DNA from 2 places in the Escherichia sp. HH091_1A genome. Region 2 is predicted to be linked to the other one. Evidence: predicted binding sites of a transcription regulator. Region 2 holds the regulator's gene; the other holds the start of a gene.
The links. Region 2 encodes sigma-54, which starts transcription at its own class of promoters, with help from an activator protein. Its sites were predicted from a motif close to GTTGGCACANNTTTCGCTNT; they were not measured.
Positions count from the first base shown of each region.

Region 1: the regulator sigma-54 is predicted to act here: its motif matches at 5,176-5,195, upstream of hycA (formate hydrogenlyase regulator HycA).

Region 1 is NZ_AP025747.1:3,431,300-3,447,550, forward strand. It holds gene hycE (formate hydrogenlyase subunit HycE) at 1-1,177, opposite strand, end outside; gene hycD (formate hydrogenlyase subunit HycD) at 1,195-2,118, opposite strand; gene hycC (formate hydrogenlyase subunit 3) at 2,121-3,947, opposite strand; gene hycB (formate hydrogenlyase subunit HycB) at 3,944-4,555, opposite strand; gene hycA (formate hydrogenlyase regulator HycA) at 4,680-5,141, opposite strand; gene hypA (hydrogenase maturation nickel metallochaperone HypA) at 5,353-5,703, shown strand; gene hypB (hydrogenase nickel incorporation protein HypB) at 5,707-6,579, shown strand; gene hypC (hydrogenase 3 maturation protein HypC) at 6,570-6,842, shown strand; gene hypD (hydrogenase formation protein HypD) at 6,842-7,963, shown strand; gene hypE (hydrogenase maturation carbamoyl dehydratase HypE) at 7,960-8,970, shown strand; gene flhA (formate hydrogenlyase transcriptional activator FlhA) at 9,044-11,122, shown strand; gene QUF14_RS17405 (nitrous oxide-stimulated promoter family protein) at 11,161-11,514, opposite strand; gene QUF14_RS17410 (hypothetical protein) at 11,546-11,725, opposite strand; gene mutS (DNA mismatch repair protein MutS) at 11,801-14,362, shown strand; gene pphB (protein-serine/threonine phosphatase) at 14,468-15,124, shown strand; gene ygbI (DNA-binding transcriptional repressor YgbI) at 15,175-15,942, opposite strand; gene ltnD (L-threonate dehydrogenase) at 16,138-16,251, shown strand, end outside.
Region 2 is NZ_AP025747.1:3,973,435-3,989,685, reverse strand. It holds gene elbB (isoprenoid biosynthesis glyoxalase ElbB) at 96-749, shown strand; gene mtgA (monofunctional biosynthetic peptidoglycan transglycosylase) at 746-1,474, shown strand; gene yrbL (PhoP regulatory network protein YrbL) at 1,471-2,103, opposite strand; gene npr (PTS phosphocarrier protein NPr) at 2,316-2,588, opposite strand; gene rapZ (RNase adapter RapZ) at 2,585-3,439, opposite strand; gene ptsN (PTS IIA-like nitrogen regulatory protein PtsN) at 3,485-3,976, opposite strand; gene hpf (ribosome hibernation promoting factor) at 4,094-4,381, opposite strand; gene rpoN (RNA polymerase factor sigma-54) at 4,404-5,837, opposite strand; gene lptB (LPS export ABC transporter ATP-binding protein) at 5,885-6,610, opposite strand; gene lptA (lipopolysaccharide ABC transporter substrate-binding protein LptA) at 6,617-7,174, opposite strand; gene lptC (LPS export ABC transporter periplasmic protein LptC) at 7,143-7,718, opposite strand; gene kdsC (3-deoxy-manno-octulosonate-8-phosphatase KdsC) at 7,715-8,281, opposite strand; gene kdsD (arabinose-5-phosphate isomerase KdsD) at 8,302-9,288, opposite strand; gene QUF14_RS19990 (calcium/sodium antiporter) at 9,302-10,279, opposite strand; gene mlaF (phospholipid ABC transporter ATP-binding protein MlaF) at 10,489-11,298, shown strand; gene mlaE (lipid asymmetry maintenance ABC transporter permease subunit MlaE) at 11,306-12,088, shown strand; gene mlaD (outer membrane lipid asymmetry maintenance protein MlaD) at 12,093-12,644, shown strand; gene mlaC (phospholipid-binding protein MlaC) at 12,663-13,298, shown strand; gene mlaB (lipid asymmetry maintenance protein MlaB) at 13,298-13,591, shown strand; gene ibaG (BolA family iron metabolism protein IbaG) at 13,751-14,005, shown strand; gene murA (UDP-N-acetylglucosamine 1-carboxyvinyltransferase) at 14,060-15,319, shown strand; gene sfsB (DNA-binding transcriptional regulator SfsB) at 15,367-15,645, opposite strand; gene ispB (octaprenyl diphosphate synthase) at 15,874-16,251, opposite strand, start outside.

The sequences.
Region 1 (16,251 bases), 540 kb from region 2:
TCGGGCCAACGTTACTGAAGTCGCGAGCGATTTCCGGGTCCAGACGACCAATACCGACGGTGCGTTGTTCCATGTTCGGTGTGCTCAGCAGCACATCCACCAGCTCCTGCACTTCACGACGCATCTGTTGTGCCAGCTGGCGGGTCTGGATCATGTCGTCTTTCAGCAGATCGCGACGAATCCCGCCGATCAGGTTCAGGCCGTAGGTTTTACGTGCACCGGTAAGGATCTCTGCCATTTTCATGGAGGTTTCACGCACGCGGAAGAACTGCATAAAGCCGGAGTCGAAGCCGGTAAAGTGACAGGCGAGGCCGAGGTTGAGCAGATGCGAGTGCAGGCGTTCTACCTCCAGCAGAATGGCGCGGATCATCTGCGCACGTTCTGGCACCTGAATACCCATCGCGTTTTCCACCGACGTGGTGTAGGCGGTGCTGTGAGCAAAGCCGCAGATCCCGCACACACGGTCAGAGAGGAAGGTCACTTCGTTGTAACCCATGCGGGTTTCCGCCAGTTTTTCCATGCCGCGATGGACATAGAACAGGCGGTAGTCGGCGTCGATAATGTTTTCGCCATCGACGAACAGACGGAAGTGGCCCGGTTCGTCAGAAGTGACGTGCAGCGGACCAATCGGCACGACATTGTTTTTCTTATCGCCCAGTTCGTTGATGAACTCGTAGGTTTCAGCATCGGTAGTTGGTGCCGGACGCTGACGATAATCCATGCTGTCTTTACGCAGCGGATAAAGTTCATCCGGCCAGTCATCCGGCAGCACCAGACGGCGTTCATCCGGAAGCCCTACCGGAATCAAACCGTACATATCGCGCACTTCGCGCTCGCCCCACACCGCCGCCGGAACGCGCGGTGTCACGGACGGATATTCCGGTTTGTTGGCGTCAACTTCGACGCGCACCGTTACCCAACACTTAGTGCCCTTCTCCATCGACAGCACGTAGTAAACGGCGTAATGACCATTCAGTTTGCGTTCGTCGTTACCAAACAGCACCGACAGCCAGCCCCCCTGCTTGTAGTAGAGGAACTCCACCACTTCCGGCAGATAGTTCACCTTTACGGTGACAGTCAGCTGATCTTTGGTCTGCCAGGCGTGGTCCAGCACGACGCCCGGAAATGCCTCATTCAGCGCGGCGAGATAATGTTGACCTAATTTTTCTTCAGACATGCTCAAACTCTCTTTAATCACGCCGCCAGCAAGGAGACGAACGCTAAAAATGCAAAGCCAAAACCAGCCCAGGTAATGCGTGGTGTAATATCAAGACGCAGACGGGCCATGCTGTTTTCGAACAGCGCGATAACCAGTACGCCGACCACCAGTTTGACGATGGCAATCACCAGCGCCAGCAGCAGCCCACCGGCAGTGAAGGTTTCCATTTGTCCCCACGGAATAAACACCCCGACGAACATCTGTAACACCACCAGCTGTTTCAGGCTGATACCCCATTTCATGACACCAAAGCCGCTGCCGCTGTACTCAGAGAGCGGACCTTCCTGCAGCTCCTGCTCGGCTTCCGCCAGGTCGAACGGCAGTTTGCCCATTTCGATAAAGGTGGCGAACGCACAGGCACAAAGCGCCAGCGCCAGCGGGATGCTCTGACTCAGCGGCCAGTGATAAACGGTGTCGGTGATGTTGCTGATGTTGGTGGAACCGGCCACCTGCGCGGCGACCCACAGACCAAGCAGCAACATCGGTTCGACCAGCACGCCAAGCATCGCTTCACGGCTCGCGCCAATAGCAGTAAACGGACTACCGGTATCCAGACCAGAAATGGCAAAGAAGAAACGCGCAATGGCGAAGAGATACAGTAAAGTGATCAAATCCCCCAGTTGCGGCAGCGGAGAACCGACAGTCACTACCGGCAGCGCGGTAGCGATAGTCAACATGACGCCAACCATTACGTACGGTGTCAGGCGGAACACCCAGCCGGAGGCATCGGGACCAACGCTCTGACGACCCAGCAGTTTGATAATGTCGCGATACTCCTGCAACACGCCCGGCCCGCGACGGTTATGCAAGCGGGCGCGCGCCACGCGGGTAATACCGGAGAGCAGCGGCGCAACGGCAAATAACACCAGCGCCTGAATTAACGGATATAAAACACTCATTCTCAGGCTCCTCGTGAAACAATAATCACCACCAGCACCGCCAGTTCAACCAGCGCCATCCGGCGGAACAGCAACGCACTCCCCTCGCACTGCCAGCCTGGTACCAGCGACACCGGATTCAGCCATTTGCGCAGTTTCAGCACTGGCGCAAATGCCTGTTTCACCGGCATGGCAAAACCGTGAGCGGTAATCACCATTGATTTTTCATGGTCGTAGCCACATACCCAGGCAGCGCCGCGGGAACGCGACGGCAGACGGTCGCCTTTGCAAATCGCCATAATGATGAATGGCAGAAGTGGGCAGGCAATCAGCAGCAACGTGATCATTGGTTGAGAAACGGTTGTATTAGCAGGCTCCAGCGGCAGAGGTACGGCTGCAGACAACATCGGCAGCAGCCACGGCGCAGCAACACCGCCAATCACGCAGCAAATCGCCAGTGCCACTACGCTTACGCTCATCAGGAGCGGCGCACAGGTGGCGTTTTCGGCTTCTTTGGTACGCGGCGCGCCAAGGAAAGTAACGCCATAAACTTTCGCCATACACATCACTGCCAGCGCACCGGTAATTGCCAGCCCCACGGCGAGCAGCGGCCCGAGAAGACGAGCAACAAACGCGCCACTATTGCTCAGTTTGAAGAAGGATTGATAGATAACCCATTCCCCGGCAAAACCGTTCAGCGGTGGCAGCGCAGCCATTGCCATCAGACCGACCAACATGGCGATGGAGATAACCGGCATTTTTTTGCCAATACCGCCGAGTTTTTCGATATCGCGATGACCGGTACGGAACCAGACGCTCCCAGCCCCGAGGAACAGTACGCTCTTGAACAGGCTATGGTTAAGCAGATGGTACAGACCACCGACCAGGCCAAGGGCAATCAGCGCCGGTTGTTCAAGCGCGATACCCGTTACGCCAGCGCCCAGCCCCAGCAGGATGATGCCGATATTTTCCAGAGTGTGGTAAGCCAGCAAACGCTGAATGTTGTGCTCCATCAGCGCATACAGACCGCCGACGAACGCGGTGATCATGCCGAGTACCAGAAGTGCAATTCCCCACCACAGCGGCGCATTACCACCCAGCAGAGACAGGGTTAAAATACCCAGCAGGCCAATTTTCATCACCACCGTGGAAAACAGCGCCGCAGCTGGCGCAGAGGCGTTAGCATGTGCCTGCGGCACCCAGCCGTGCAGCGGGATAATCCCGGCCAGCAGGCCAAAACCAATCACACCGAGCAGCCAGATATCGGAACCAAGCGGCAGCTGTTGCATGCGCATATCCAGCAGGCGCAGATCCAGCGTGCCGTAACGTTGCCACAGCAGCCAGCAAGCAATCGCCAGCAGCAAAGTGCCAAGACGCCCCAGCGCAAACCACAGTTTGCCCTCTTTGCTGTTGCTGGTGAGGAACACCGCACACAGGGCCATGATTTCTGCCATTACTACGAACATGCCCAGATTGCTGGCAATGACGGCACAGACGGCAGCAGCCATCAACATATTGATCTGCAAGCCGTTACACTTCACCTGCGCATGGCGATGCCAGTCAATGTTGTAGAGGCTGACAAACAGACCGCACAGGCCGAGAGTTATCAGCCAAATCGCATTAAGCGGAGAGATTTGCACATTGTAGCTTACCAGCGACAACGCGCCGCTCACGCCAACCGCGCCAGTCAGCACAGTGAAGCCTGCGGCTGCCGTATACAGGCTACCCACCGCGCCGCCAATTCCGGCAATCCAGCCGCTTAACGCCTTTTGAAAAGAAAAGAGAAATGCCAGAACAGCGGCGGCAACAAACCACGCCACGCCGCTATTGATCAGGGAAATTGCGCTCATTTAGCCTCTCCACTTTGAGCCTGCTGAAACAAGGTGAGATCGCCAAAATCCGTGTTAAAAGTCAGCTCACGCTTACGTTTGCTGACACGGGCGATATCGGTGTTATCCACCAGATGCAGGGCTTTGGTTGGGCACATCCGCACGCAGGCCGGACCTTGTTCATCAAAGCTACAGAGGTCACATTTGACGGCGATCGCGCGAATACCCGGCACCCAGTCAAGCAACGTGCTGACACGCGCCGGAGCAGGCGGTGCCGGTGGTGCTTTCGGGGTATTGGCGTTTGCCGGAATATCCAGCGGACGGCTGCCGGAAAATTCGATTGCGCCAAACGGGCAGGCGATGCCGCACAGTTTGCAGCTTACGCACAGGCTTTCATTCAGCTGCACTGCCCCATCAACGCGGGTGATAGCGTTAACCGGGCAGACCACCGCACAGGGTGCATCTTCACAGTGGTGACAGAGCTGCGGCGCAGATTCTTTTTCATTTAGCATCACTCGCAGGCGCGGCATTGATTGCAGGCCGTGCTGGCGATGCGTCTCTGAACAGGCGGCCTCACAGGTGTGGCAGCCGATACAGAGCGTGGAGTCAGCAATTACAAAACGATTCACCAGGCATTCCTCAGGTGATTGTCATTTTTGACGAAAACATGCCGATGAAATGTCATTTTCGACACTCATCGACACGCCCATCCCCAAACAGGCGTAACGCCTGCAAAACGGGCAAAGCCTCAGCTCATGCCGCCGGGCTTTGTCCCTTTACCAGTTGGCTTAAATTCACCGGTACATTGTTTTCAATGGCGGTGTATAAGCTGTCGTAAACGCCAGCGATTTTTTCGAGATAGTGTTCCAGCACCTGTTCGCGATCGCGGATGTTGACCTTGCCATCTATCATTCCGTCAATGCTCAATTGTGCCTGCGCAATCCGCTGTTTTTCTTCACCCTCTTTCGTTTCGACGTAATACTCGATGGTGTGGCTGTTAAAGCCATCCGCCAGGGTGACGTAAATGCGAAAATGTTCAAAAAGGACGAAACAGAGTTCTTTGTCTGGCGCACAGCTCATGGCGTGATGCAGGCGCGCTTTCGATAACGTGATCCCCTGAACCAGCGAATTGCAGTAGAGATGCCACTGGTCCTGTAGGCGACGATGCCGCTGTGCGATGTAATCGGCTTTCTCGCTTATTTCCCAAATAGTCATTGTCAGGTTACCCGTTTAACAGAGATGCCAGCTTTAAGCATTTTCTGTGCCAACTTTTAATTTATTGTTATTAAAGCGATTTTTAAGCTAAAGATGAATTTCGTCGCCGTGTCGACGTGTCATTTCGACATCATCGACATTATTCACCGCAGGGATAATCAACACTGGCACAATTATTGCTTGTAGCTGGCAATAGTTAATGGGAGGCGATATGCACGAAATAACCCTCTGCCAACGGGCACTGGAATTGATCGAACAGCAGGCCGCAAAACACGGCGCAAAACGCGTAACTGGGGTCTGGCTCAAAATTGGCGCATTTTCTTGTGTCGAAACCAGCTCTCTTGCCTTTTGTTTTGATCTGGTTTGCCGCGGCAGCGTGGCGGAAGGTTGTAAACTGCACCTCGAAGAACAAGAGGCCGAATGCTGGTGCGAAACATGCCAACAATATGTGACGCTATTAACCCAGCGCGTCCGACGCTGTCCACAGTGTCATGGCGACATGCTACAAATTGTGGCAGACGACGGTTTACAGATTCGGCGGATAGAAATAGACCAGGAGTGAGCGATGTGTACAACATGCGGTTGCGGTGAAGGCAACCTGTATATCGAGGGTGATGAACATAACCCTCATTCCGCGTTTCGTAGCGCGCCATTTGCCCCGGCGGCACGCCCGAAGATGAAAATCACCGGCATTAAAGCGCCTGAATTTACCCCCAGCCAGACTGAAGAAGGCGACCTGCATTACGGTCATGGCGAAGCGGGTACTCACGCGCCGGGCATGAGCCAGCGTCGGATGCTGGAAGTCGAAATTGACGTGCTGGACAAAAACAACCGTCTGGCTGAACGCAACCGAGCGCGCTTTGCTGCCCGCAATCAGTTGGTACTCAACCTGGTTTCCAGCCCTGGTTCCGGTAAAACCACCCTGCTGACGGAAACCTTGATACGCCTGAAAGACAGCGTTCCGTGCGCAGTTATTGAAGGTGACCAGCAAACCGTGAACGATGCCGCGCGCATTCGCGCTACCGGCACGCCAGCGATTCAGGTGAATACCGGTAAAGGTTGCCATCTTGACGCACAGATGATTGCCGACGCCGCGCCGCGCCTGCCACTGGACGATAACGGTATTCTGTTTATCGAAAACGTTGGCAACCTCGTATGTCCGGCGAGCTTCGATCTCGGTGAAAAACACAAAGTGGCGGTGCTTTCCGTTACCGAAGGTGAAGACAAACCGCTGAAATATCCACATATGTTTGCCGCCGCCTCACTGATGCTGCTCAACAAAGTTGACCTGCTGCCGTATCTCAATTTCGACGTTGAGAAGTGCATCGCCTGCGCCCGCGAAGTCAATCCAGAAATTGAAATCATCCTTATTTCCGCCACCAGCGGCGAAGGGATGGACCAGTGGCTGAACTGGCTGGAGACACAGCGATGTGCATAGGCGTTCCCGGCCAGATCCGCACCATTGACGGCAACCAGGCGAAAGTCGACGTCTGCAGTATTCAGCGCGACGTCGATCTAACGTTAGTCGGCAGCTGCGATGAAAACGGTCAGCCACGCGTGGGCCAGTGGGTACTGGTTCACGTTGGCTTTGCCATGAGCGTAATTAATGAAGCCGAAGCGCGCGACACTCTCGACGCCTTACAAAATATGTTTGACGTTGAGCCGGATGTCGGCGCGCTGTTGTATGGCGAGGAAAAATAATGCGTTTTGTTGATGAATATCGCGCGCCGGAACAGGTGATGCAGTTAATTGAGCATCTACGCGAACGTGCTTCACATCTCTCTTACACCGCTGAACGCCCTCTGCGAATTATGGAAGTGTGCGGCGGTCATACCCACGCCATTTTTAAATTCGGCCTCGACCAGTTGCTGCCGGAAAACGTCGAGTTTATCCACGGTCCGGGTTGCCCGGTATGTGTACTGCCGATGGGAAGAATCGACACCTGCGTGGAGATTGCCAGCCATCCGGAAGTCATCTTCTGTACCTTTGGCGACGCCATGCGCGTACCAGGGAAACAAGGGTCGCTGTTACAGGCAAAAGCGCGCGGTGCCGATGTTCGCATCGTTTACTCGCCAATGGATGCGTTGAAACTGGCGCAGGAGAATCCAACTCGTAAAGTGGTGTTCTTCGGCTTAGGGTTTGAAACCACCATGCCGACGACGGCCATCACTCTGCAACAGGCGAAAGCCCGCGATGTGCAAAATTTTTACTTTTTCTGCCAGCATATTACGCTGATCCCAACGCTACGCAGTTTGCTGGAACAGCCGGATAACGGTATCGATGCGTTCCTCGCGCCGGGCCACGTCAGTATGGTTATCGGCACCGACGCCTATAATTTTATCGCCAGTGATTTTCATCGTCCTCTGGTGGTTGCTGGATTCGAACCGCTTGATCTACTACAAGGCGTGGTCATGCTGGTGGAGCAGAAAATAGCGGCCCACAGCAAGGTAGAAAATCAGTATCGGCGCGTGGTGCCGGATGCCGGTAACCTGCTGGCGCAACAGGCGATTGCGGATGTCTTCTGCGTCAACGGCGACAGCGAATGGCGCGGCTTAGGCATGATTGAATCTTCTGGTGTACACCTGACGCCAGACTATCAACGATTTGACGCCGAAGCGCATTTCCGCCCGGCACCGCAGCAGGTTTGCGATGACCCGCGCGCACGTTGTGGCGAAGTATTGACGGGCAAATGTAAGCCGCATCAATGCCCGCTGTTTGGTAACACCTGTAATCCTCAAACCGCGTTTGGCGCGCTGATGGTTTCCTCCGAGGGAGCATGCGCCGCGTGGTATCAGTATCGTCAGCAGGAGAGTGAAGCGTGAATAATATCCAACTCGCCCACGGCAGCGGCGGCCAGGCGATGCAGCAATTAATCAACAGCCTATTTATGGAAGCTTTTGCCAATCCGTGGCTGGCAGAACAGGAAGACCAGGCGCGCCTTGAGCTGGCGCAGCTGGTGGCAGAAGGCGACCGTCTGGCGTTCTCCACCGACAGCTACGTCATCGACCCGCTGTTCTTTCCTGGTGGTAATATTGGCAAGCTGGCGATTTGTGGCACCGCGAATGACGTTGCGGTCAGTGGCGCTATTCCGCGCTATCTCTCTTGTGGCTTTATCCTCGAAGAGGGATTGCCGATGGAGACGCTAAAAGCCGTGGTGACCAGCATGGCAGAAACCGCCCGCGCGGCAGGCATTGCCATCGTTACTGGCGACACTAAAGTGGTGCAACGCGGCGCGGCAGATAAACTGTTTATCAACACCGCTGGCATGGGCGCGATCCCGGCGAATATTCACTGGGGCGCACAGACGCTAACCGCAGGCGATGTTCTGCTGGTGAGTGGAACTCTCGGCGACCACGGAGCAACTATTCTTAATCTGCGCGAGCAACTGGGGCTGGATGGCGAACTGGTCAGCGACTGCGCAGTGCTGACGCCGCTCATCCAGACGCTGCGTGATATTCCCGGTGTGAAGGCACTGCGTGACGCCACCCGTGGTGGAGTGAACGCGGTAGTTCATGAGTTCGCGGCAGCCTGCGGTTGTGGTATTGAAATTTCAGAAGCGGCACTGCCGGTTAAACCTGCCGTGCGCGGCGTTTGCGAACTGCTGGGGCTGGACGCCCTTAACTTTGCCAACGAAGGCAAACTGGTGATCGCCGTTGAACGCAACGCAGCAGAGCAAGTGCTGGCGGCGTTACATTCCCATCCACTGGGGAAAGACGCGGCGCTGATTGGTGAAGTGGTGGAACGTAAAGGTGTTCGTCTTGCCGGTCTGTATGGCGTGAAACGAACCCTCGATTTACCACACGCCGAACCGCTTCCGCGTATATGCTAATAAAATTCTAAATCTCCTATATTTAGTCAATGACCTTTTGCACCGCTTTGCGGTGCTTTCCTGGAAGAACAAAATGTCATATACACCGATGAGTGATCTCGGACAACAAGGGTTGTTCGACATCACTCGGACACTATTGCAGCAGCCCGATCTGGCCTCGCTGTGTGAGGCTCTTTCGCAATTGGTAAAGCGTTCTGCGCTCGCCGACAATGCAGCTATTGTGTTGTGGCAAGCGCATACTCAACGTGCGTCTTATTACGCGTCGCGTGAAAAAGACACCCCCATAAATTATGAAGACGAAACTGTTCTGGCACACGGTCCGGTGCGCAGCATTTTGTCGCGCCCTGATACACTGCATTGCAGTTACGAAGAATTTTGTGAAACCTGGCCGCAGCTGGCCGCTGGTGGGCTATACCCCAAATTTGGTCACTATTGCCTGATGCCACTGGCGGCGGAAGGGCATATTTTTGGTGGCTGTGAATTTATTCGTTATGACGATCGCCCGTGGAGTGAAAAAGAGTTCAATCGCCTGCAAACTTTTACGCAGATCATTTCTGTCGTCACCGAACAAATCCAGAGCCGCGTCGTCAATAATGTCGACTATGAGTTGTTATGCCGGGAACGCGATAACTTCCGCATCCTGGTTGCCATCACCAACGCGGTGCTTTCTCGCCTGGATATGGACGAACTGGTCAGCGAAGTCGCCAAAGAAATCCATTACTATTTCGACATTGACGATATCAGCATCGTCTTACGCAGCCACCGTAAAAACAAACTCAACATCTACTCCACTCACTATCTTGATAAACAGCATCCCGCTCACGAACAGAGCGAAGTCGATGAAGCAGGAACCCTCACCGAACGCGTGTTTAAAAGCAAAGAGATGCTGCTGATTAATCTCCACGAGCGAGATAATTTAGCCCCCTACGAACGCATGTTGTTCGACACCTGGGGCAACCAGATTCAAACCTTGTGCCTGTTACCGCTGATGTCTGGCGACACCATGCTGGGCGTGCTGAAACTGGCGCAATGCGAAGAGAAAGTGTTTACCACGACCAATCTGAATTTACTGCGCCAGATTGCCGAACGTGTGGCAATCGCTGTCGATAACGCCCTTGCCTATCAGGAAATTCATCGTCTGAAAGAACGACTGGTTGATGAAAATCTCGCCCTGACCGAGCAGCTCAACAATGTTGATAGTGAATTTGGCGAGATTATTGGTCGCAGTGAAGCCATGTACAGCGTGCTTAAACAAGTTGAAATGGTGGCACAAAGTGACAGTACAGTTCTGATCCTCGGTGAAACTGGCACTGGTAAAGAGCTGATTGCCCGCGCGATCCATAATCTCAGTGGGCGTAATAATCGCCGCATGGTAAAAATGAACTGCGCGGCGATGCCTGCCGGATTGTTGGAAAGCGATCTGTTTGGCCATGAGCGTGGTGCGTTTACCGGAGCCAGCGCCCAGCGTATCGGTCGTTTTGAGCTGGCGGATAAAAGCTCCCTGTTCCTCGATGAAGTGGGTGATATGCCGCTGGAGTTACAACCGAAGTTGCTGCGTGTATTACAGGAACAGGAGTTTGAACGTCTCGGCAGTAATAAAATTATACAGACGGACGTGCGTTTAATTGCCGCGACTAACCGCGATCTGAAAAAAATGGTTGCCGACCGCGAGTTCCGTAGCGATCTCTATTATCGCCTGAACGTATTCCCGATCCACCTGCCGCCACTACGCGAGCGTCCGGAAGATATTCCGCTGCTGGCGAAAGCCTTTACTTTTAAAATTGCCCGCCGTCTGGGGCGTAATATCGACAGCATTCCTGCCGAAACATTGCGCGCGTTGAGCAATATGGAGTGGCCAGGTAACGTACGCGAGCTGGAAAACGTCATTGAGCGCGCGGTATTGCTGACACGTGGCAACGTGCTGCAGCTGTCATTGCCTGATATTGCTTTACCGGAACCTAAAACGCCGCCGACTGCAACGGTCGTCGCTCAGGAGGGCGAAGATGAATATCAGCTAATTGTGCGTGTATTAAAAGAGACTAACGGCGTGGTTGCCGGGCCGAAAGGCGCGGCGCAACGTCTGGGACTAAAACGCACCACACTGCTATCACGGATGAAACGACTGGGGATTGATAAATCGGCATTGGTTTAACTGCATGAGGTGCCGGACAGATCTGCCTGTCCGGTATACTATTCACGAGGTTTTTTCGGGCGATATTTTTCTGGCAACTCCGGCACCGGACGCTTGTCATCAATGAGATGGCGTACGGTTAGGATCGGATGACGCCACAGCATTCTCGGCCCGGCCCAACGCATAATCTGTTTCATCTCTTCACGCTTTGCAGGCTGGTAACAGTGCACCGGACACTGCTTACAGGCGGGTTTCTCTTCGCCGAACACACATTTATCCAGCCGTTTTTGCGCGTAGGCAAACAACGCTTCGTAATGCTCCGGCTCCGCTGACGCCTGCGGGCATTTCGCTTGATAAAGATCGATCATTTTTTTAATCGTCAGTTTTTCACGAGAGATACGCTTGCCAGACATGCTGCCTCCATACTCTTAAGATGTATTTATATTACAACTTAATTTGAAAGGAGACTATGGCTCTGAAGAAGAAGGGGTCGCCAACTGATACAATTTTGCGTACTTGCTTCATAAGCATCACGCAAAAGCTGCAAAACAGCATCTTTCCCGGAATCACCATCAAGAACTCGCCGTTCGCTTCTTCCCCTGAAATGATTAACTCCGGTATCATGTGCGCCTTATGTGATTACAACGAAAATAAAAACCATCACACCCCATTTAATATCAGGGAACCGGACATAACCCCATGAGTGCAATAGAAAATTTCGATGCCCATACGCCCATGATGCAGCAGTATCTCAAGCTGAAAGCCCAGCATCCCGAGATCCTGCTGTTCTACCGGATGGGTGACTTTTACGAACTGTTTTATGACGACGCAAAACGTGCGTCACAACTGCTGGATATTTCACTGACCAAACGCGGCGCTTCCGCGGGAGAGCCGATCCCGATGGCGGGGATTCCCTACCATGCGGTGGAAAACTACCTCGCCAAACTGGTGAATCAGGGCGAGTCCGTTGCCATCTGCGAACAAATTGGCGATCCGGCGACCAGCAAAGGTCCGGTTGAGCGCAAAGTTGTGCGTATCGTTACGCCGGGCACCATCAGCGATGAAGCGCTGTTGCAGGAGCGTCAGGACAACCTGCTGGCGGCTATCTGGCAGGACAGTAAAGGTTTCGGCTACGCGACGCTGGATATCAGTTCCGGTCGTTTTCGCCTGAGCGAACCGGCTGACCGCGAAACGATGGCGGCAGAACTGCAACGCACTAATCCGGCGGAACTGCTGTATGCAGAAGATTTTGCTGAAATGTCGCTGATTGAAGGTCGTCGCGGCCTGCGTCGTCGTCCGCTGTGGGAGTTTGAAATCGACACCGCGCGCCAGCAGTTGAATCTACAATTTGGCACTCGCGATCTGGTCGGTTTTGGCGTCGAGAACGCGCCGCGCGGACTTTGTGCCGCCGGTTGTCTGTTGCAGTATGCGAAAGATACTCAACGTACGACTCTGCCGCACATTCGTTCTATCACTATGGAACGTGAGCAGGACAGTATCATTATGGATGCCGCGACGCGCCGTAACCTGGAAATTACCCAGAACCTGGCGGGCGGTGCGGAAAACACGCTGGCTTCCGTGCTCGACTGCACTGTAACGCCGATGGGGAGTCGTATGCTGAAGCGCTGGCTGCATATGCCAGTGCGCGATACCCGCGTGTTGCTTGAGCGCCAGCAAACTATTGGCGCATTGCAGGATTTCACCGCTGAGCTGCAGCCGGTACTGCGTCAGGTCGGCGACCTGGAACGTATTCTGGCACGTCTGGCTTTACGGACTGCTCGCCCACGCGATCTGGCCCGTATGCGTCACGCTTTCCAGCAACTGCCAGAACTACGCGCGCAGTTAGAAAGTGTCGATAGTGCACCGGTACAGGCGCTGCGTGAGAAAATGGGCGAGTTTGCAGAGCTGCGCGATCTGCTGGAGCGAGCAATCATCGACACACCGCCGGTGCTGGTACGCGACGGTGGTGTTATCGCATCAGGCTATAACGAAGAGCTGGATGAGTGGCGCGCGCTGGCTGACGGCGCGACAGATTATTTGGAGCGTCTGGAAGTTCGCGAGCGTGAACGTACCGGCCTGGACACGCTGAAAGTCGGCTTTAACGCGGTGCATGGTTATTACATTCAGATTAGCCGTGGACAAAGCCATCTGGCACCCATCAACTATATGCGTCGTCAGACGCTGAAAAACGCCGAACGCTACATTATTCCAGAGCTAAAAGAGTATGAAGACAAAGTACTCACCTCGAAAGGTAAAGCGCTGGCACTGGAAAAACAGCTTTATGAAGAGTTGTTCGACCTGCTGTTGCCGCATCTGGAAGCGTTGCAACAGAGCGCGAGCGCACTGGCAGAACTCGACGTACTGGTAAACCTGGCGGAACGAGCCTATACCCTGAACTACACCTGCCCGACCTTCATTGATAAACCGGGCATTCGCATTACCGAAGGTCGCCATCCGGTGGTTGAACAGGTACTGAATGAGCCGTTTATCGCTAACCCGCTGAACCTGTCGCCGCAGCGTCGCATGTTGATCATCACCGGTCCGAATATGGGCGGTAAAAGTACCTATATGCGCCAGACCGCACTGATTGCGCTGATGGCCTATATCGGCAGCTACGTACCGGCGCAAAAAGTCGAGATTGGACCTATCGATCGTATCTTTACCCGTGTGGGCGCGGCTGACGATCTGGCATCCGGGCGTTCAACCTTTATGGTGGAGATGACCGAAACCGCCAATATTCTGCATAACGCCACGGAGTACAGCCTGGTGTTGATGGATGAGATTGGGCGCGGAACGTCCACTTACGATGGTCTGTCGCTGGCATGGGCGTGCGCTGAAAATCTGGCGAATAAGATTAAAGCGTTGACGTTGTTTGCTACCCACTACTTTGAACTGACTCAACTGCCGGAGAAAATGGAAGGCGTCGCCAACGTGCATCTCGATGCACTGGAGCACGGCGACACCATCGCCTTTATGCACAGTGTGCAGGATGGCGCGGCGAGCAAAAGCTACGGCCTGGCGGTTGCTGCTCTGGCGGGCGTGCCAAAAGAGGTGATTAAGCGCGCACGGCAAAAACTGCGTGAACTGGAAAGCATTTCGCCGAACGCCGCCGCTACGCAAGTGGATGGTACGCAAATGTCTTTGCTGTCAGTACCGGAAGAAACGTCGCCAGCGGTCGAAGCGCTGGAAAATCTTGACCCGGATTCACTTACCCCGCGTCAGGCGCTGGAATGGATTTATCGCTTGAAGAGTCTGGTGTAATAACAATTCCCGATAGTTTTTTGCTATCGGGAATATTAACGACAACTGACAAATCAAATAAAAATACCCTGTATAATAGGAAATCTTATTTTACAGGGTAAAACCATGCCATCTACACGCTATCAAAAAATTAATGCCCATCACTATCGCCATATATGGGCCGTTGGTGATATTCATGGTGACTATCAATTATTACAATCCCGCTTACATCAACTCTCTTTTTGCCCTGAAATCGACTTACTTATTTCTGTCGGCGATAATATTGATCGTGGGCCGGAGAGTCTTAACGTGCTGCGCCTGCTAAACCAGCCCTGGTTTACATCGGTTAAAGGCAACCATGAAGCGATGGCATTGGATGCGTTCGCGACCGGCGATGGCAATATGTGGCTTGCCAGCGGTGGCGACTGGTTCTTTGAGTTAAGTGATACGGAACAAAAAGAAGCAATAGACCTGTTGCTACGTTTTCATAATCTTCCGCATATTGTTGAAATCACTAACGACATAATAAAATATGTCATCGCGCATGCAGATTATCCGGGGAATGAATATCTCTTTGGCAAAGAAATAGCGGAGAGAGAATTGCTCTGGCCTGTTGATCGCGTACTGAAATCGCTCAAAGGCGAGTTACAGGAAATAAACGGCGCCGACTGCTTTATCTTCGGTCATATGATGTTTGATAACATCCAGACGTTCGCAAACCAGATTTATATTGATACCGGATCGCCGAAAAGCGGGCGGCTGTCATTTTATAAAATAAAGTAGTCTCATGCTTCTTCTGTGAAGCATGAGTAACCCGGTGTTATTGCAGGCCATTATTCATTTTTCGCTACCAGCAAAGAGAGATCCTGCTTCGCCAGCGCGCGACTGGCACTCTCCGGCAAACCGTCGTCTGTAATAATCTGATCAAACTCGCTTAATGGTAACGCCAGCCATGTCGCCACCTGACCATATTTCGTCGCATCACAGACCAAAACTCGCTGGCGGCTGGCACTGGCAATCGCCCGTTTCACCGTGACTTTATCTTCCGCTGGCGTAGAAATCCCCCGCACACTCCATGACGATGCAGAAATAAAAGCCTGATCAATCATCAGGCTGCGCAGCATGGTCGCAGCGGCTTCCCCGACACAGGAACGGTTTTCCCGACACACTGCACCGCCAGTGTGAATAATTGTGCAATTACTGTTGTCGAGCAAGTAGTCCGCAATAACGAAATCGTTTGTGACCACAGTCAGTGACTCCATGTGAATCAGATGCTGTGCTATCGCTAGCGTGGTCGTTCCCGCATCCAGATAGATACAACTTCCCGGCTGAACAAGACTTGCCGCCAGCTTGCCAATAGCCGCTTTTTGCGTCATTGCCAGCGCAGTTTTTACCTGATGAGAAGGTTCATGCGCCACGCGTCCCGGAGACTGGACGCCTCCGGACACCAGCACAACGGCTCCCTGCTGCTCCAGTTTTTGTAAATCCCGACGAATGGTCATATGTGACACATTCATTCTGTCCGTTAGTTCAGCAATACTGACAATGCCTTTTTCAGCTACCATCTCAAGGATGATTTGGCGACGCTCTACGGGTATCAACTTTTGCTCCTTCCTTTGTCCTGCTGACATTCTACGCTATTTGCCTGCGAAACGTGCGCGGCGCAACTAACGCTTAGTTCACATAAAATAACACATAATGTTAATTTTTGTGAATCAGCTCACCATATCGTTATCTTCCAGCGCTTATATTCACAATATCAAACAAAATATCACTTAAATTAACAAGGAGAGCAGATGAAAACGGGATCTGAGTTTCATGTCGGTATCGTTGGCTTAGGGTCAATGGGAATGGGAGCAGCACTGTCATGTGTCCGCGCAGGTCTTTCTACCTGGGGCGCAGACCTGAAC
Region 2 (16,251 bases):
AATGATTTGTTACATGAATCAGTTAAATGTGTGATGCGTAGCATTTTTATTAAAAAAATTAATGTGTTTCAGTCAATTGCGAAAGGATGATCACAATGAAGAAAATTGGCGTAATTCTGAGCGGATGCGGCGTCTATGACGGTTCTGAAATTCATGAAGCGGTGTTGACGTTGTTAGCTATTTCACGCAGCGGTGCGCAGGCGGTCTGCTTTGCACCGGATAAGCAGCAGGTTGATGTTATCAACCATTTAACTGGCGAAGCGATGACGGAAACGCGCAATGTGCTGATTGAAGCGGCACGAATAACGCGCGGTGAAATCCGTCCTCTGGCTCAGGCCGATGCCGCTGAACTGGATGCGTTGATTGTGCCGGGGGGGTTTGGCGCGGCGAAGAATTTAAGCAATTTTGCCAGTCTTGGTAGCGAATGCACCGTTGACCGTGAATTAAAGGCGCTGGCACAAGCGATGCATCAGGCCGGAAAACCGCTTGGTTTTATGTGTATTGCCCCGGCGATGCTGCCGAAAATTTTCGATTTCCCGCTGCGTTTGACCATCGGTACTGATATCGATACCGCAGAAGTGCTGGAAGAGATGGGCGCGGAGCATGTGCCGTGTCCTGTCGATGATATCGTGGTTGATGAAGACAATAAGATTGTCACCACCCCGGCATATATGCTTGCGCAGAACATTGCAGAAGCGGCGAGCGGCATTGATAAGCTGGTTTCCCGCGTGCTGGTTCTGACTGAATGAGTAAAAGCCGCTTAACGGTGTTTAGTTTCGTTCGCCGTTTTCTTCTACGGTTAATGGTTGTCCTCGCCGTTTTCTGGGGCGGGGGCATCGCGTTGTTTAGCGTTGCGCCTGTTTCTTTCTCAGCGGTAATGGCCGAGCGACAAGTCAGCGCCTGGCTGCATGGCAATTTTCGTTACGTGGCACATTCTGACTGGGTCAGTATGGATCAAATCTCGCCGTGGATGGGACTGGCGGTGATTGCCGCAGAAGATCAGAAGTTTCCTGAGCACTGGGGCTTTGATGTCGCTTCCATTGAGCAAGCCCTGGCGCACAACGAGCGCAATGAAAACCGTATTCGCGGCGCATCAACGATTTCTCAGCAAACAGCCAAAAATCTCTTTTTATGGGATGGACGTAGCTGGGTACGAAAAGGGTTGGAAGCCGGATTAACGCTGGGGATAGAAACAGTCTGGAGCAAAAAGCGTATCCTGACGGTTTACCTGAATATCGCCGAATTTGGCGACGGTGTGTTTGGCGTCGAAGCTGCGGCACAACGTTATTTCCACAAACCCGCGAGCAAACTTACCCGGTCGGAAGCTGCGTTACTGGCTGCCGTATTACCTAATCCACTGCGTTTCAAAGTCTCCGCGCCATCGGGCTATGTGCGTAGCCGTCAGGCGTGGATTTTACGGCAGATGTATCAGTTAGGCGGTGAGTCGTTTATGCAACAACACCAGCTGAATTAAGCTTCGCGCGAAGTGAGGGTCAGCGTTTTGCTCTCACGTGGTTGCAGATCTTTCTGTAGGGCAATAGCCAGTGCCGGCTGGGCGATAAACCGTTTCCATAACCGCTCTTGCTTTCGCTGACAACACCACTTTGACCAGGTCGCCAGTGGAATCAACGTGCTTTCACCAATGTTGTCGCAGACGACGGGGATAACCTCTGACTCACTGATGCGGTGACAGAGGATATTCTGCGGCTTCAACGACATCGTCACGATATGGTTATCCTGCAAATAACGTTTCAGCTGTTTCAGTAACTGGCGCAGCTGTGCAACGTCTTCTTCGTAACGACATTGTTCTGCAAATTCGGTCAGCGTAACGGAGGGCTTACCGTCGAAATCGGCAATCACATCGTAGACATAACCCGTTCCGCAATCCGTCTCCACGGTACCGTGATAGCGCGGTATTCCACTCCAGTCTTTTAACCGGCGACCAAGATGCGCGTAATACTTTAACTCACGGCGGATCTCTTTATCACCACCATCACCACGGTGGTAGACAATCTTGATACAGCGTTGGGCATCTTCCGGATGCGCATAGCATTTCCGATGTCTTCCGGTGCCCAGGGGATTTTGTTCAGATAAGCGAATCATACCATCTCCTGGAAATATTTTCTGACGATCTCCAGTATGGTCGAATAACTTAAACAAAACCTAAACAATGCCTCTTAAGGTTTTCTTAAGGTTCTTCTGAAAGTGAAAAGCGCACAAAATGTACAATTTCCGTCATTAATAACGATTTCAGTACGCGCTTTTTTTATTGTCGGGGGGAGCTTGAAGGGATTTGTATGTCAAAGTGATGAAAATTAATCTTCATCAAAACCAGAGTTAAAGAGGGCGATAACGGCGGCCAGTGCTTCCTCTTCCTGTGGACCGGTCGCTTCGACTTCAATCTGCCGTCCTTTGGCAGAATCCAGCATCAGCAGCGCAATAACGCTGTTGGCTTCAGCTTCAGTGCCTTCATCGTTACGTAACAGCACATCAGCGTCAAAACCCTGCATTAATTCAAACAGCTTCATTGCAGGCCGGGCATGCATGCCCAGCTTGTTTGTGATTTCAACAGTTTGCTTGACGGTCATGGTTTACGTTTTTCCAGCGTACGATGGCGTGACTGGACGTTTTTACCGCGTGAACGGAAGTAGTCTGCCAACTGCTCTGCAATATACACCGAACGGTGCTTCCCGCCAGTACAACCAATGGCGACCGTCAGGTAGCTACGGTTGTTGGTTTCCAGCATAGGTAACCATAGCTCAAGATAGCTTCGCGTCTGGTAAATAAAATTGTGTACTTCTGTGTGGCGGTCGAGGAACGCGGCGACAGGCTTATCAAGACCTGTCATCGGACGCAGTTTTGGATCCCAGTGCGGGTTCGGCAAGAAGCGCACGTCAAAGACGTAATCTGCATCGATAGGGATACCGTGTTTGAAGCCGAAAGACTCAAAGACCATGGTCAGTTCGCGTTCACGTTTACCCAGTAAACGGGTACGCAACATTTCTGCCAGCTCGTGAACGGACATTTCTGAGGTATCGACAATCAGATCCGCTCGCGAACGCAGTGGTTCCAGTAGATCGCTTTCTTTGTCGATAGCACTTTCCAGCGACAGGTTTTTGCTGGAAAGCGGATGCAGGCGGCGCGTGTCACTGTAACGACGAATTAAGGTATTACGGTCGGCATCCAGGAACAGGAGTTGCGGTGAGAAAGCGTCAGGTAGGTTACTCATCGCCTGTTCGAATATTTCTGGTGACTCCGGCATATTACGAACATCAATGCTGACGGCGGCAGAAATCTCGCGATCGGCCAGAGTTCGAGCCAGATCGGGTAACAACACTACGGGGAGGTTATCCACGCAGTAAAAACCCATATCTTCCAGCGCACGAAGGGCGACAGATTTACCTGAACCTGAACGTCCGCTGACGATCATCAGTACCATGTACTGTTTCTCCTCACAACGTCTAAAAGAGACATTACCGAATAACTACGCTTCATCCGGAGTACCTTCGGTATCCGTAATGATTTGATACAGCTCTTCATCGCTCTGGGCTGCGCGTAAACGGCGGCAGATGGTTTTATCCGCCAGACGTTTCGCTACCAGCGACAGAGTATGCAGGTGCGTTTTGGTTTGGTCAGCTGGAACCAGCAACGCAAACAGTAAATCTACCGGTTGGTTGTCAATGGCATCGAAAGCTATGGGCGTTTCGAGCTGAACGAAAACGCCAACGGCGCGCAGAGTATCTTCTTCCAGTTTGCCATGCGGAATGGCTATACCATTGCCGATACCGGTACTGCCCATTTTTTCCCGCGTCAGGATAGCTTCAAAAACCACCTGAGGCGGCAGGCTAAGTTGTTTTGCCGCCAGCTCGCTGATGATTTCCAGGGCGCGTTTTTTGCTCTGACAGTGGACGCGGCTTCGCGTACATTCCCTGTTAAGAACAGTGCTAAGCTGTAGAGTTGTATCATTATTTGTCATAATTTCACCTAAGAACCTGCTCACTCAAACGGTGGAACAGGTTCGGAGCATTAACTGTACAAATGGCCCGTTGTGCCGCACAACAGGCCGCCATGCACATGCTAATTGCCCGGACAATTAGTGTTGTTTCAGTTTATCTTTATGTTTGGTCAACTGGCGTGCCAGCTTATCAATTAAGCCATCAATGGCAGCGTACATGTCCTGACCTTCCGCGCTGGCATGAATTTCACCACCGTTTACATGCAGTGTTGCATCTGAGGTATGGGTGACTTTCTCGACTTTCAGAACAACATAGACCTGGTTGATTCGGTCAAAATATTGCTCAAGTTTGGCAAATTTAGCAGTAACAAATTCGCGCAGTGCCTCGGTGATCTCGACGTTATTTCCGGTAATGTTGAGCTGCATAGTGTCTTCCTTATCGGTTGGGTCAAACGAGCTGTTTACGCTGGTTTGACGGCGGAATGGATAAAGACTCTCGGTACTTCGCAACAGTGCGGCGTGCCACCATGATACCTTGTTCTGACAGCAAAGAGGTTAACTTGCTGTCGCTTAGCGGTTTCGCTGGGTTTTCCGCCGCGATTAATTTCTTCACCAGCGCACGAATTGCCGTTGAGGAAGCTTCGCCGCCGCCCTCGGTATTGACGTGACTGGAAAAGAAATACTTCAGTTCAAAAATGCCTCGTGGACTATGCAGGTATTTTTGCGTGGTCACGCGAGATATCGTCGATTCATGCATTTCGACAGCCTGGGCGATATCGGCCAGTACCATCGGTTTCATATATTCTTCGCCTTGCTCAAAGAAGGCTTGCTGCTGTTCAACGATACAGCGACTCACGCGTAGTAGCGTATCGTTACGGCTTTCCAGACTCTTGATCAACCATTTGGCATCCTGCAGATTGCTGCGGATAAACTGGCTGTCACCGTCGTTGCGCGCGTTATTGCACATCGAGGCGTAGTGCTGGTTGATTTGCAGACGCGGAATGCTGTCGCTGTTGAGTTCTACTGTCCAGTGACCGTTATGCTTACGCACCAGTACATCTGGAATAACATACTCCGGTTCACCAGTCTGGATCGACTGTCCGGGGCGTGGATCGAGCGACTGGATCAGATTGACGGCTTCTTTCAGCACATCTTCTTTCAGTCGCGTGACGCGCATTAAGGTGCGGAAGTCGTGATTGGCTAACAGATCGAGATGATCGCTAATGATCAGTCTCGCCTCTTCCAGCCACGGCGTAGTTTTGTCGAATTGGGAGAGTTGGATCAGCAGGCAGTCACGCAGATCTTTCGCCGCTACGCCGACCGGATCAAACCGTTGGATCCGCTTCAGGACGGCTTCAACTTCATCGATGTCGATTTCTTCATCGCCCATACTTTCGAGAATATCTTCCAGCGGAACAGTCAGATAACCGGTGTCATCAACGGCATCGACGATAGAGGTAGCAATAGCGCGGTCAGTGTCGGAAAACGGTGTCAGCTCGACTTGCCACATCAGGTAATCTTGCAAGGTCTGCGTTGTTTCGCCCTGATAGACCGGCAGCTCGTCGTCAATGTAGTCACCGCTGGTGCCGGAGGGTGTACCAGCGGTGTAAATGGTGTCCCAACTGGCATCGAGCGGCAGCTCTTCCGGCATCTCTTTTTGTTCGAGCGCGTCGGCGGTGTCCAGTGTTTCACTGTCTTGCGTTTCGCGGGTGTCGATTTCTTCATGAGTGTCGATTTGCTCAAGCAGCGGATTACTCTCCAGCGCCTGCTGTAGCTCCTGCTGAAGTTCCAGCGTCGACAACTGCAACAGACGAATAGCCTGTTGGAGCTGTGGCGTCATCGCCAGTTGTTGGCTAAGCCTGAGTTGCAAACCTTGCTTCATGTTCAGAATCGTACTCTCCTGATAAAACGTCGCAAACTTCTACCCTATCAGAGTCTGAAGTCTTCCCCAAGGTATACACGCTTAACATGTTCGTCTTGTAAGATTTCTGTAGGCGTGCCGTGGGCGATCAAATGCCCCTGACTGACGATATAAGCGCGTTCACAAACCGCCAGCGTTTCACGCACGTTATGGTCGGTGATCAGCACGCCCAGGCCGCTGTCGCGCAAGTGCTCAATGATGCGTTTGATGTCGATAACCGAGATCGGGTCAACCCCGGCAAACGGTTCATCAAGCAGAATAAATTTCGGATTCGCAGCCAGTGCACGGGCAATTTCTACACGGCGACGTTCACCCCCGGAGAGTGACTGCCCCATGCTGTCACGCAGGTGTTCGATGTGAAACTCTTCCATCAGCTCGTTCGCGCGGTCTTCACGTTGTTCAGCAGACAAGTCGTCACGAATTTGCAGTACCGCCATCAGGTTATCGTAAACGCTGAGGCGACGAAAAATGGAGGCTTCCTGCGGCAGATAGCCGATACCGCGGCGCGCGCGCGCATGCAGAGGCAGCAGACTGATATCGTCATCATCAATAATGATATTGCCCGCATCGCGCGGCACAATGCCAACAACCATGTAGAAAGTGGTGGTCTTACCGGCACCGTTTGGCCCCAGCAGACCGACAATTTCCCCGGAGTTGACGGTCAGGCTGACGTCTTCTACCACGCGGCGGCCTTTATAGGCTTTTGCAAGGTTCTTTGCAGTTAATGTTGCCATAACGAATTAATTACCCTTCTTCTGTGCCGGGGTCTGGCCTTTGTTGTTTTTGTCCTGCAGCTGCGACGGCACCAGAACGGTGGTTACGCGCTTGCCTTTGTCGCTGAACGCCTGCATTTTCTGCTCTTTCACCAGGTAAGTGATCTTATCACCCTTAATGTTGCTATCGACCTGCTGCAGATAAGCATTACCCGTCAGAACGACAAAATCTTTTGCCAGTTCGTAGTGCATCTGGGAAGCGTGACCTTCAACGGGTTTACCGTTGTCCTGCATCTGGTAGAACGTTGCCGGTTTACCGTAGCCGTCAATCACTTCTTTACCTTGTTCGCCGCCCGGACGGGTAACGACCACTTTGTCGGCATTAATTTTGATGGTGCCCTGGGTGACGATGACATTACCGGTAAAGGTAACCACGTTGCCTTGCATATCAAGAGATTGCTGGTCCGATTCAATGTGGATCGGCTGATCAGTGTCTCCGGTTACGGCAAATGCCGGAATGCTGGCGGCCAGAAGTGAGCTGGCAAGCACAAGATTAAGGCTGAGTTTGTTTGTTTTGAATTTCATAGGATGTTCTAACCTTTTCAATCAGCTCGGCGTTCTTGCTGCGTAAGTTGCCGCGCATTTTCAGACCGCTGGAGTTAAATGTTGTTCCGTATAACGTGACAAGGTCTTCAGAGGTAACATCCTGCGTCACCAGATTGATCTGCGCGTTATCCGTCGTGATTCTGCGAAGTTGAGAGTCCGGCACGAGTGCGTTGACTTCAACGTGTCCATATAAATAGAGCATCCGGTCATTGGTCAGCTTGGCTTTATCTGCTTTTACGGACCATGTCGGGATTTTATCCTTATCAAACGTGGTAAGTACCGGCTGCGTAAACCACGAAACGGCCTGATCGGAATAATATTCAACGTGTTGAGCAATCAATCGATAGCTTAGTGCCCCTTCTGGGTTATAGACGAGCGTGTCCGTATGCTCGCTTTTATAGGTGGGATCATTGTTGTTGACGACCACCTGGGCGGTATCGTCTTTTTCGGCCATATTAATGCCGATCATCACCAGAACCGCCAGTGATAGCACAATGATAACCCAACGTCTGGCTTTACTCATATCGATTGCCCTTTGGCTTCATCCAGTTTGCCCTGCGCCAGGAGTAATAAGTCGCAAACTTCTCGCACTGCGCCACGACCGCCAGCAATGCGCGTTACGTAATCGGCGCGCGGGAGCAACAGTGGATGCGCATCGGCCACGGCGATGCTTAAACCCACTTTTTCCATTACCGGCCAGTCAATGAGATCATCGCCGACATAAGCCACATTTTCCGGGGCAATTGCCAGTTTTTCCAGCAGATCGCTAAAGGCGATCAGTTTGTTTGACTGCCCCTGATACAAGTGAGTGATCCCCAATGTGGCACAACGATCTTCTACCAGTTTAGCCTTTCGCCCGGTAATGATAGCGACTTCAATATCAGAGGTGAGCGCACAACGAATGCCATAACCGTCACGAACGTTGAACGCTTTCAGCTCTTCGCCATTATTGCCCATATAAATCAGGCCATCTGACAGTACGCCATCGACATCGAGGATCAGCAGACGAATGTTCTCTGCTTTTGCCATAACGTCGGCGCTGACAGGGCCGTAACAGGTCGCAAGCGACGCACCTGCTTTGCTCATTGTTGTTTATCCTTGAATCTTTACACTACGCCTGCACGCAGTAAATCATGCATATGTAACACACCGAGTAAATGGTCGCCATCGGCAACCATCACGGAGGTGATATGGCGGGACTGCATTAAGTTCAGTGCCTCAACGGCCAGAATGCCAGGGCGTACACGTATTCCCCCCGGCGTCATCACATCGGCAATACTTAACTGACGAACATCCACACCCATATCGAAGACACGGCGTAAATCACCGTCGGTAAAGATGCCTTCAATCATCATATTGTCATCGCAAATGACCGTCATACCAAGATTTTTGCGGGTAACTTCCAGCAATGCGTCACGCAGACTGGCCGTTTTCTTAACATGCGGGATCTCATCGCCCGTATGCATAATATCGTTTACGCGCAGCAGAAGTTTACGACCCAGTGCGCCGCCGGGGTGTGAGAGCGCAAAATCTTCAGCAGTAAAGCCGCGTGCTTTTAACAGCGCGACAGCGAGGGCATCGCCCATAACCAGCGTGGCGGTCGTGCTGCTGGTCGGTGCCAGCCCTAACGGACAGGCTTCTTTCGCTACTTTAACACACAGATGCACATCTGCGGCGCGCGCCATGCTGCTCTCCGGGCGACCGGTGATGCAGATTAACGGCACGTGAAGACGCTTAAGCACTGGAATTAAGGCCGTGATTTCGCTGGATTCACCGGAGTTAGAGATAGCAATCACCACGTCCTGCGGGGTGACCATACCCAAATCACCATGAGCAGCTTCACCAGGATGGACGAAAAATGAAGGTGTACCGGTGCTGGCAAACGTTGCCGCCATTTTGCGCCCAATATGCCCCGATTTCCCCATCCCCATGACGACAACTTTCCCTTTACACCAGAACATCTTTTCACAGGCAAGCGTGAAATTCTGATTGATGTATTGATCAAGCTCCGCCAGGCAGTCACGTTCAATCGCCAGGACTTCTTTACCTGCTTGCTGAAAGTCAAAACCCGGTTGTAACTCTACGTGCGACATAATGCGTTTCCAGTTATTCAACGAGTATTGGCGATAACCAGTACAACATCGCCAGCCATACGATAAATCCGCCAGTTAATAATACCCCTACACCACGGCCCGGTTGCGGGGAGCGCCGCCAGCACAGCAACGCAAAAATAATGCTCACCAACAACATCACGCTGTAGTCACGGCTGTACGCCAGTGGATCAATCTCTCCAGGCGTTATCAGCGCGGGTAAACCCAACACGATGACAATATTAAAAATGTTTGCGCCAATGATATTCCCGACAGCAATGTCGTTTTCACCTTTGCGAACCCCCGCGATTGCGGTTGCCAGCTCTGGCAGACTGGTTCCGATAGCGATTGCCGTCAGACCCATCGTCAACTCGCTGATGGCAAAGTAATTCGCCAGCACCGTGGCGTTATCAACCACCATCCGCGTGGCCACTGGCATGATGATCAGCGCAATGCCGAGCCATAAAAACGCGACGGGCAATCCGCCTTCACGCGGCAGCTCTGCAAGCTGCTCTCTGGTCAGGCTGTCAGTCCCCTGACGTTCAGCCAGACGTGCAAGTTTAACAATGAACAGCAGCCATAGCACAGCCAGAAAGAGGAGAAAGATACCATCGCTGCGACTAAGTTGTCCGTCATAGAGTACGGAACCGGCCACCACACTGACCAACAACATTATGGGTAATTCGCGGCGCAGAACATCGGAATGGACGGTAAAAGGACGTACCAGCGCAGCCAGACCGAGGATCAGCAAAATATTGATAATGTTTGATCCGAGGGCTACACCAACGGCTAAATCGCGTTGTTCGTGCAGTGATGCGGCAAGCGAAACGATGATTTCTGGTAACGATGTGCCAATACTGACCACCGTCATGCCGATGATCAGCGGCGGGATGCCAAAGGATCGGCAAAGAATGGACGCGGCAAATACCAGGCGGTCGGCACTGTAAACGACCAAAAGTAAACCAACAATTAACAGTGCCGTAGCTAAAAGCATCTAACGTCCTTTCTTCAGGTATACTCGCCGGTCCGCTGAAGATTTTCAGAAAGCCGTAACGGATTCTTAATTTTGACTTTATGCGGCTAAAAAGTAAAACAAATGCCAGCTTTCGCTAACCACGGCGGGTAATATTCTGTAAATATGTTGGGTTCAAGGTTAAATTGAGCGCCATGCTTAGAAAATCAACGCAAGACGAAGGGTGAATTATGGAGCAGTCTGTGGCGAATTTAGTCGATATGCGCGATGTCAGTTTTACGCGTGGCAATCGCTGCATCTTCGATAATATTTCCCTGACCGTGCCGCGAGGGAAGATCACGGCGATCATGGGACCATCGGGCATCGGTAAAACGACGCTACTCCGTCTGATTGGCGGGCAAATCGCACCAGATCATGGTGAGATCCTTTTCGATGGTGAGAATATTCCGGCGATGTCTCGTTCGCGCCTGTATACAGTGCGCAAACGGATGAGCATGTTGTTTCAGTCCGGGGCGTTGTTCACAGATATGAACGTATTTGACAACGTTGCCTATCCACTACGCGAACATACCCAACTTCCCGCACCTTTATTGCATAGCACAGTGATGATGAAGCTGGAGGCCGTGGGGCTGCGCGGAGCGGCTAAACTGATGCCTTCTGAACTTTCCGGAGGGATGGCGCGGCGTGCAGCGCTGGCGCGAGCAATTGCGCTGGAGCCGGATCTCATCATGTTTGATGAACCCTTTGTTGGGCAAGATCCCATCACCATGGGCGTACTGGTGAAGCTGATTTCTGAGCTGAACAGTGCGCTGGGCGTGACTTGTGTGGTGGTTTCTCACGATGTGCCGGAAGTGTTAAGTATTGCGGATCACGCCTGGATCCTGGCGGACAAAAAAATTGTCGCTCATGGCAGTGCTCAGGCGTTGCAGGCGAATCCTGATCCGCGCGTACGTCAGTTTCTGGACGGGATAGCTGACGGGCCTGTTCCGTTCCGCTATCCTGCCGGCGATTATCACGCTGATCTTTTACCAGGGAGTTAAGCCACTCATGCTGTTAAATGCGCTGGCGTCGCTCGGACATAAAGGGATTAAAACCCTGAGAACGTTCGGGCGGGCCGGGTTAATGTTATTCAATGCGCTGGTCGGCAAACCGGAATTTCGCAAACATGCGCCGCTGCTGGTGCGCCAGCTCTATAATGTCGGCGTCCTGTCGATGCTGATTATTGTGGTTTCTGGCGTGTTCATCGGAATGGTGTTGGGGCTGCAAGGTTATCTGGTTCTGACCACTTATAGTGCGGAAACCAGTCTGGGTATGCTGGTGGCGTTATCGCTACTGCGTGAACTGGGGCCGGTGGTTGCCGCGTTGTTGTTTGCCGGGCGTGCTGGTTCGGCGCTAACCGCAGAAATCGGCCTGATGCGCGCTACAGAGCAACTCTCCAGTATGGAGATGATGGCGGTGGATCCGTTGCGTCGGGTTATTTCTCCCCGTTTCTGGGCTGGGGTTATTTCATTACCACTGTTGACGGTTATCTTCGTCGCCGTGGGGATCTGGGGCGGATCTCTGGTCGGCGTCAGTTGGAAAGGCATTGATAGCGGGTTCTTCTGGTCGGCAATGCAAAATGCCGTCGACTGGCGTATGGATCTGGTCAACTGTCTGATTAAGAGCGTGGTGTTCGCCATCACGGTGACGTGGATTTCGTTGTTTAACGGCTACGACGCCATCCCGACGTCTGCCGGGATTAGCCGGGCAACCACTCGCACCGTTGTCCACTCGTCTCTGGCTGTTCTGGGGCTGGATTTTGTGCTGACCGCATTGATGTTTGGGAATTGAGTTCATGCAAACGAAAAAAAATGAAATTTGGGTGGGTATCTTTTTATTAGCAGCACTGCTGGCGGCGCTGTTTGTTTGCCTGAAGGCGGCGAACGTGACGTCCATACGTACTGAACCGACCTATACGCTTTATGCGACGTTCGATAACATTGGCGGCCTGAAAGCGCGCTCTCCGGTCAGCATTGGTGGCGTTGTTGTGGGCCGGGTGGCGGATATTACGCTGGACCCGAAAACCTATCTGCCACGCGTAACGCTGGAAATTGAACAACGTTATAACCACATTCCTGATACCAGTTCGCTGAGCATCCGTACTTCCGGCCTGCTGGGGGAACAATATCTGGCATTAAACGTCGGTTTTGAAGACCCGGAACTGGGGACTGCTATCCTGAAGGATGGCGATACAATCCAGGACACTAAGTCTGCGATGGTGCTGGAAGATCTCATTGGTCAGTTCCTTTACGGTAGTAAAGGCGATGACAATAAGAATAGTGGCGATGCGCCAGCTGCTGCGCCAGGTAATAATGGAACCACTGAACCTGTGGGTACAACGAAATAATTTCAGGAGAACCGACGCATGTTTAAACGTTTAATGATGGTCGCTTTGCTGGTGATTGCACCGCTGAGTGCGGCAACCGCGGCAGACCAGACCAATCCGTATAAGCTGATGGACGAGGCGGCGCAGAAAACGTTCGATCGCCTGAAGAATGAGCAACCGCAAATTCGGGCCAACCCGGATTATCTGCGTACCATTGTTGATCAGGAACTGCTGCCATACGTTCAGGTGAAATACGCCGGGGCTCTGGTTCTGGGCCAGTATTACAAGAGTGCGACTCCCGCCCAGCGTGATGCTTACTTTGCCGCTTTCCGTGAGTATCTGAAGCAGGCTTACGGTCAGGCATTGGCGATGTATCATGGTCAGACTTATCAGATCGCGCCAGAACAGCCTCTGGGTGATAAAACCATTGTGCCTATTCGCGTGACCATTATTGACCCGAATGGCCGCCCGCCGGTGCGTCTGGACTTCCAATGGCGTAAAAACTCCCAGACGGGCAACTGGCAGGCTTACGACATGATTGCAGAGGGTGTCAGCATGATCACCACCAAACAAAATGAGTGGGGGACGCTGCTGCGTACCAAAGGTATCGACGGCCTGACTGCGCAACTGAAATCGATTTCTCAACAGAAAATCACTCTGGAAGAGAAAAAGTAATGAGCGAGTCACTGAGCTGGATGCAGACGGGTGACACGCTGGCGTTATCCGGAGAGCTGGATCAGGACGTTCTGCTACCGCTTTGGGAAATGCGTGAGGAGGCGGTGAAGGGGATTACCTGCATCGATCTTAGCCGTGTATCCCGCGTTGATACAGGTGGACTGGCGCTGCTGCTCCATCTTATCGATCTGGCGAAAAAGCAGGGCAACAATGTGACGCTTCAGGGGGTAAACGACAAAGTGTATACCCTGGCGAAATTGTATAATTTGCCTGCTGATGTTCTGCCTCGTTAAATTTTTTCAGGCCGGATAAGGCGTTAACCGCCTGTCCGGCAAACCTGCCTGCAAGTTGAGCCTTGTCTGATTTATCAGCGAGGCTTTTTGCTTATTTATGCCAGCGCAACTTTGCTCTAAGATGTTTCGCTGGTTTATTAACTGATGATTGAAGATCCCATGGAAAATAATGAAATTCAGAGCGTGTTGATGAACGCTCTCTCCCTCCAGGAAGTCCACGTTTCCGGCGATGGCAGCCACTTTCAGGTTATTGCCGTGGGTGAGTTGTTTGACGGCATGAGTCGGGTTAAAAAACAGCAGACGGTCTATGGCCCGCTGATGGAATATATTGCGGATAACCGCATTCATGCTGTGTCGATCAAAGCGTATACCCCTGCGGAGTGGGCGCGCGATCGCAAACTGAACGGCTTTTGAGCTATGGGCGATTCGCCGGTAGCGGATATGAATTGTTAACTGAGAACAAACTAAATGGATAAATTTCGTGTTCAGGGGCCAACGAAGCTCCAGGGCGAAGTCACAATTTCCGGCGCTAAAAATGCTGCTCTGCCTATTCTTTTTGCCGCACTACTGGCGGAAGAACCGGTAGAGATCCAGAACGTCCCGAAACTGAAAGACGTTGATACATCAATGAAGCTGCTAAGCCAGCTGGGTGCGAAAGTAGAGCGTAATGGTTCTGTGCATATTGATGCCCGCGAGGTTAATGTATTCTGCGCACCTTACGATCTGGTTAAAACCATGCGTGCCTCTATCTGGGCACTGGGGCCGCTGGTAGCGCGCTTTGGGCAGGGGCAAGTTTCACTGCCTGGCGGTTGTACGATCGGTGCGCGTCCGGTTGATCTACACATTTCTGGCCTCGAACAATTAGGCGCGACCATCAAACTGGAAGAAGGTTACGTTAAAGCTTCCGTCGACGGTCGTCTGAAAGGCGCACATATCGTGATGGATAAAGTCAGCGTTGGCGCAACGGTGACCATCATGTGTGCTGCAACCCTGGCGGAAGGCACCACGATTATTGAAAACGCAGCGCGTGAACCGGAAATCGTCGATACCGCGAACTTCCTGATTACGCTGGGTGCGAAAATTAGCGGTCAGGGCACCGATCGTATCATCATCGAAGGTGTGGAACGTTTAGGTGGCGGTGTCTATCGCGTGCTGCCGGATCGTATCGAAACCGGTACATTCCTTGTGGCGGCGGCGATCTCTCGCGGCAAAATTATCTGCCGTAACGCACAGCCAGATACTCTTGACGCTGTGCTGGCGAAATTGCGTGACGCTGGAGCGGACATTGAAGTCGGCGAAGACTGGATTAGCCTGGATATGCATGGCAAACGGCCGAAAGCTGTTAACGTACGTACCGCGCCGCATCCGGCATTCCCGACCGATATGCAGGCCCAGTTCACACTGCTGAACCTGGTGGCAGAAGGCACCGGATTCATCACCGAAACGGTCTTTGAAAACCGCTTTATGCACGTACCAGAGCTGAGTCGTATGGGCGCGCATGCCGAAATTGAAAGTAATACCGTTATTTGTCACGGTGTGGAAAAACTTTCTGGCGCACAGGTTATGGCAACCGATCTACGTGCTTCAGCAAGCCTGGTGCTGGCTGGTTGTATTGCGGAAGGGACAACGGTGGTTGATCGTATTTATCACATCGATCGTGGCTACGAACGTATTGAAGACAAACTGCGCGCTTTAGGTGCAAATATTGAGCGTGTGAAAGGCGAGTAATCGTCCGAGAGCTGGCAGCCCCGTTCGCGGGGCTACCGCCAGACCACTCATTTTTTCGGTTTAGTGTAGCTACGCATCAACTGCGTTCTGTCGATAAACTCATGGGTCTGCGGATCATGGTAGCGTGATGGCCAGATAACCCAGGGGTCAGTTCCCAGGGCTTTCGCAATAATCATCTCTCCTTTCGGCCATGGGCGCGATAATGCGTTCGCCAGCGTTGAGGAACTCAAACCATTTCTACGAGATTCCGCCGCCATTGACGTTCCTTTCTTGCGTAAACCCGCAATGATGTCAGCGGGATGCCAGTCAATGAAATTACTTTCCATCTTTCCTCACTCCTTAAGTTAGTCGCTTTCATTCAGAACACTTCTTCTGTCGAGCATCACTATACTCCTGATGGCCTATTGCTCTAAAAAGTTCCTGTAAAGAGTGTGAATATTCAGAATATATAAAGATACATACACTGGTTTTTCAGGCGTTATTACGCTGAATAAGTGTTTTTATGGAACTTATTGGAATCATCCCGCGCACTGCGCGGGATGAGGGGGAGGGGATTAACGATCGCGTTGAACAGCGATGTGCGCGAGGCCGATGAGTGCTTCTCGCCACGGGGTGTCCGGGAGCACCTGTAACGCTGCGATGGCTTTGTCTGCTTCTTCCTCGGCACGCTGACGCGTCCATTCAAGAGAGCCACAAGCGTTCATTGCTTCCAAAACCGGTTCCAGAAGATGACGACCGTTACCCTGTTCGATGGCGGTACGGATCATCTGCGCCTGTTCAGGTGTGCCATGATGCATCGCATGCAGCAGCGGCAGCGTTGGTTTACCTTCGTTCAGATCGTCGCCGACGTTTTTACCCAACTGTTCGCCATCGGCATTGTAATCGAGCAAATCGTCGATCAACTGGAAAGCGGTGCCGAGATAACGCCCATA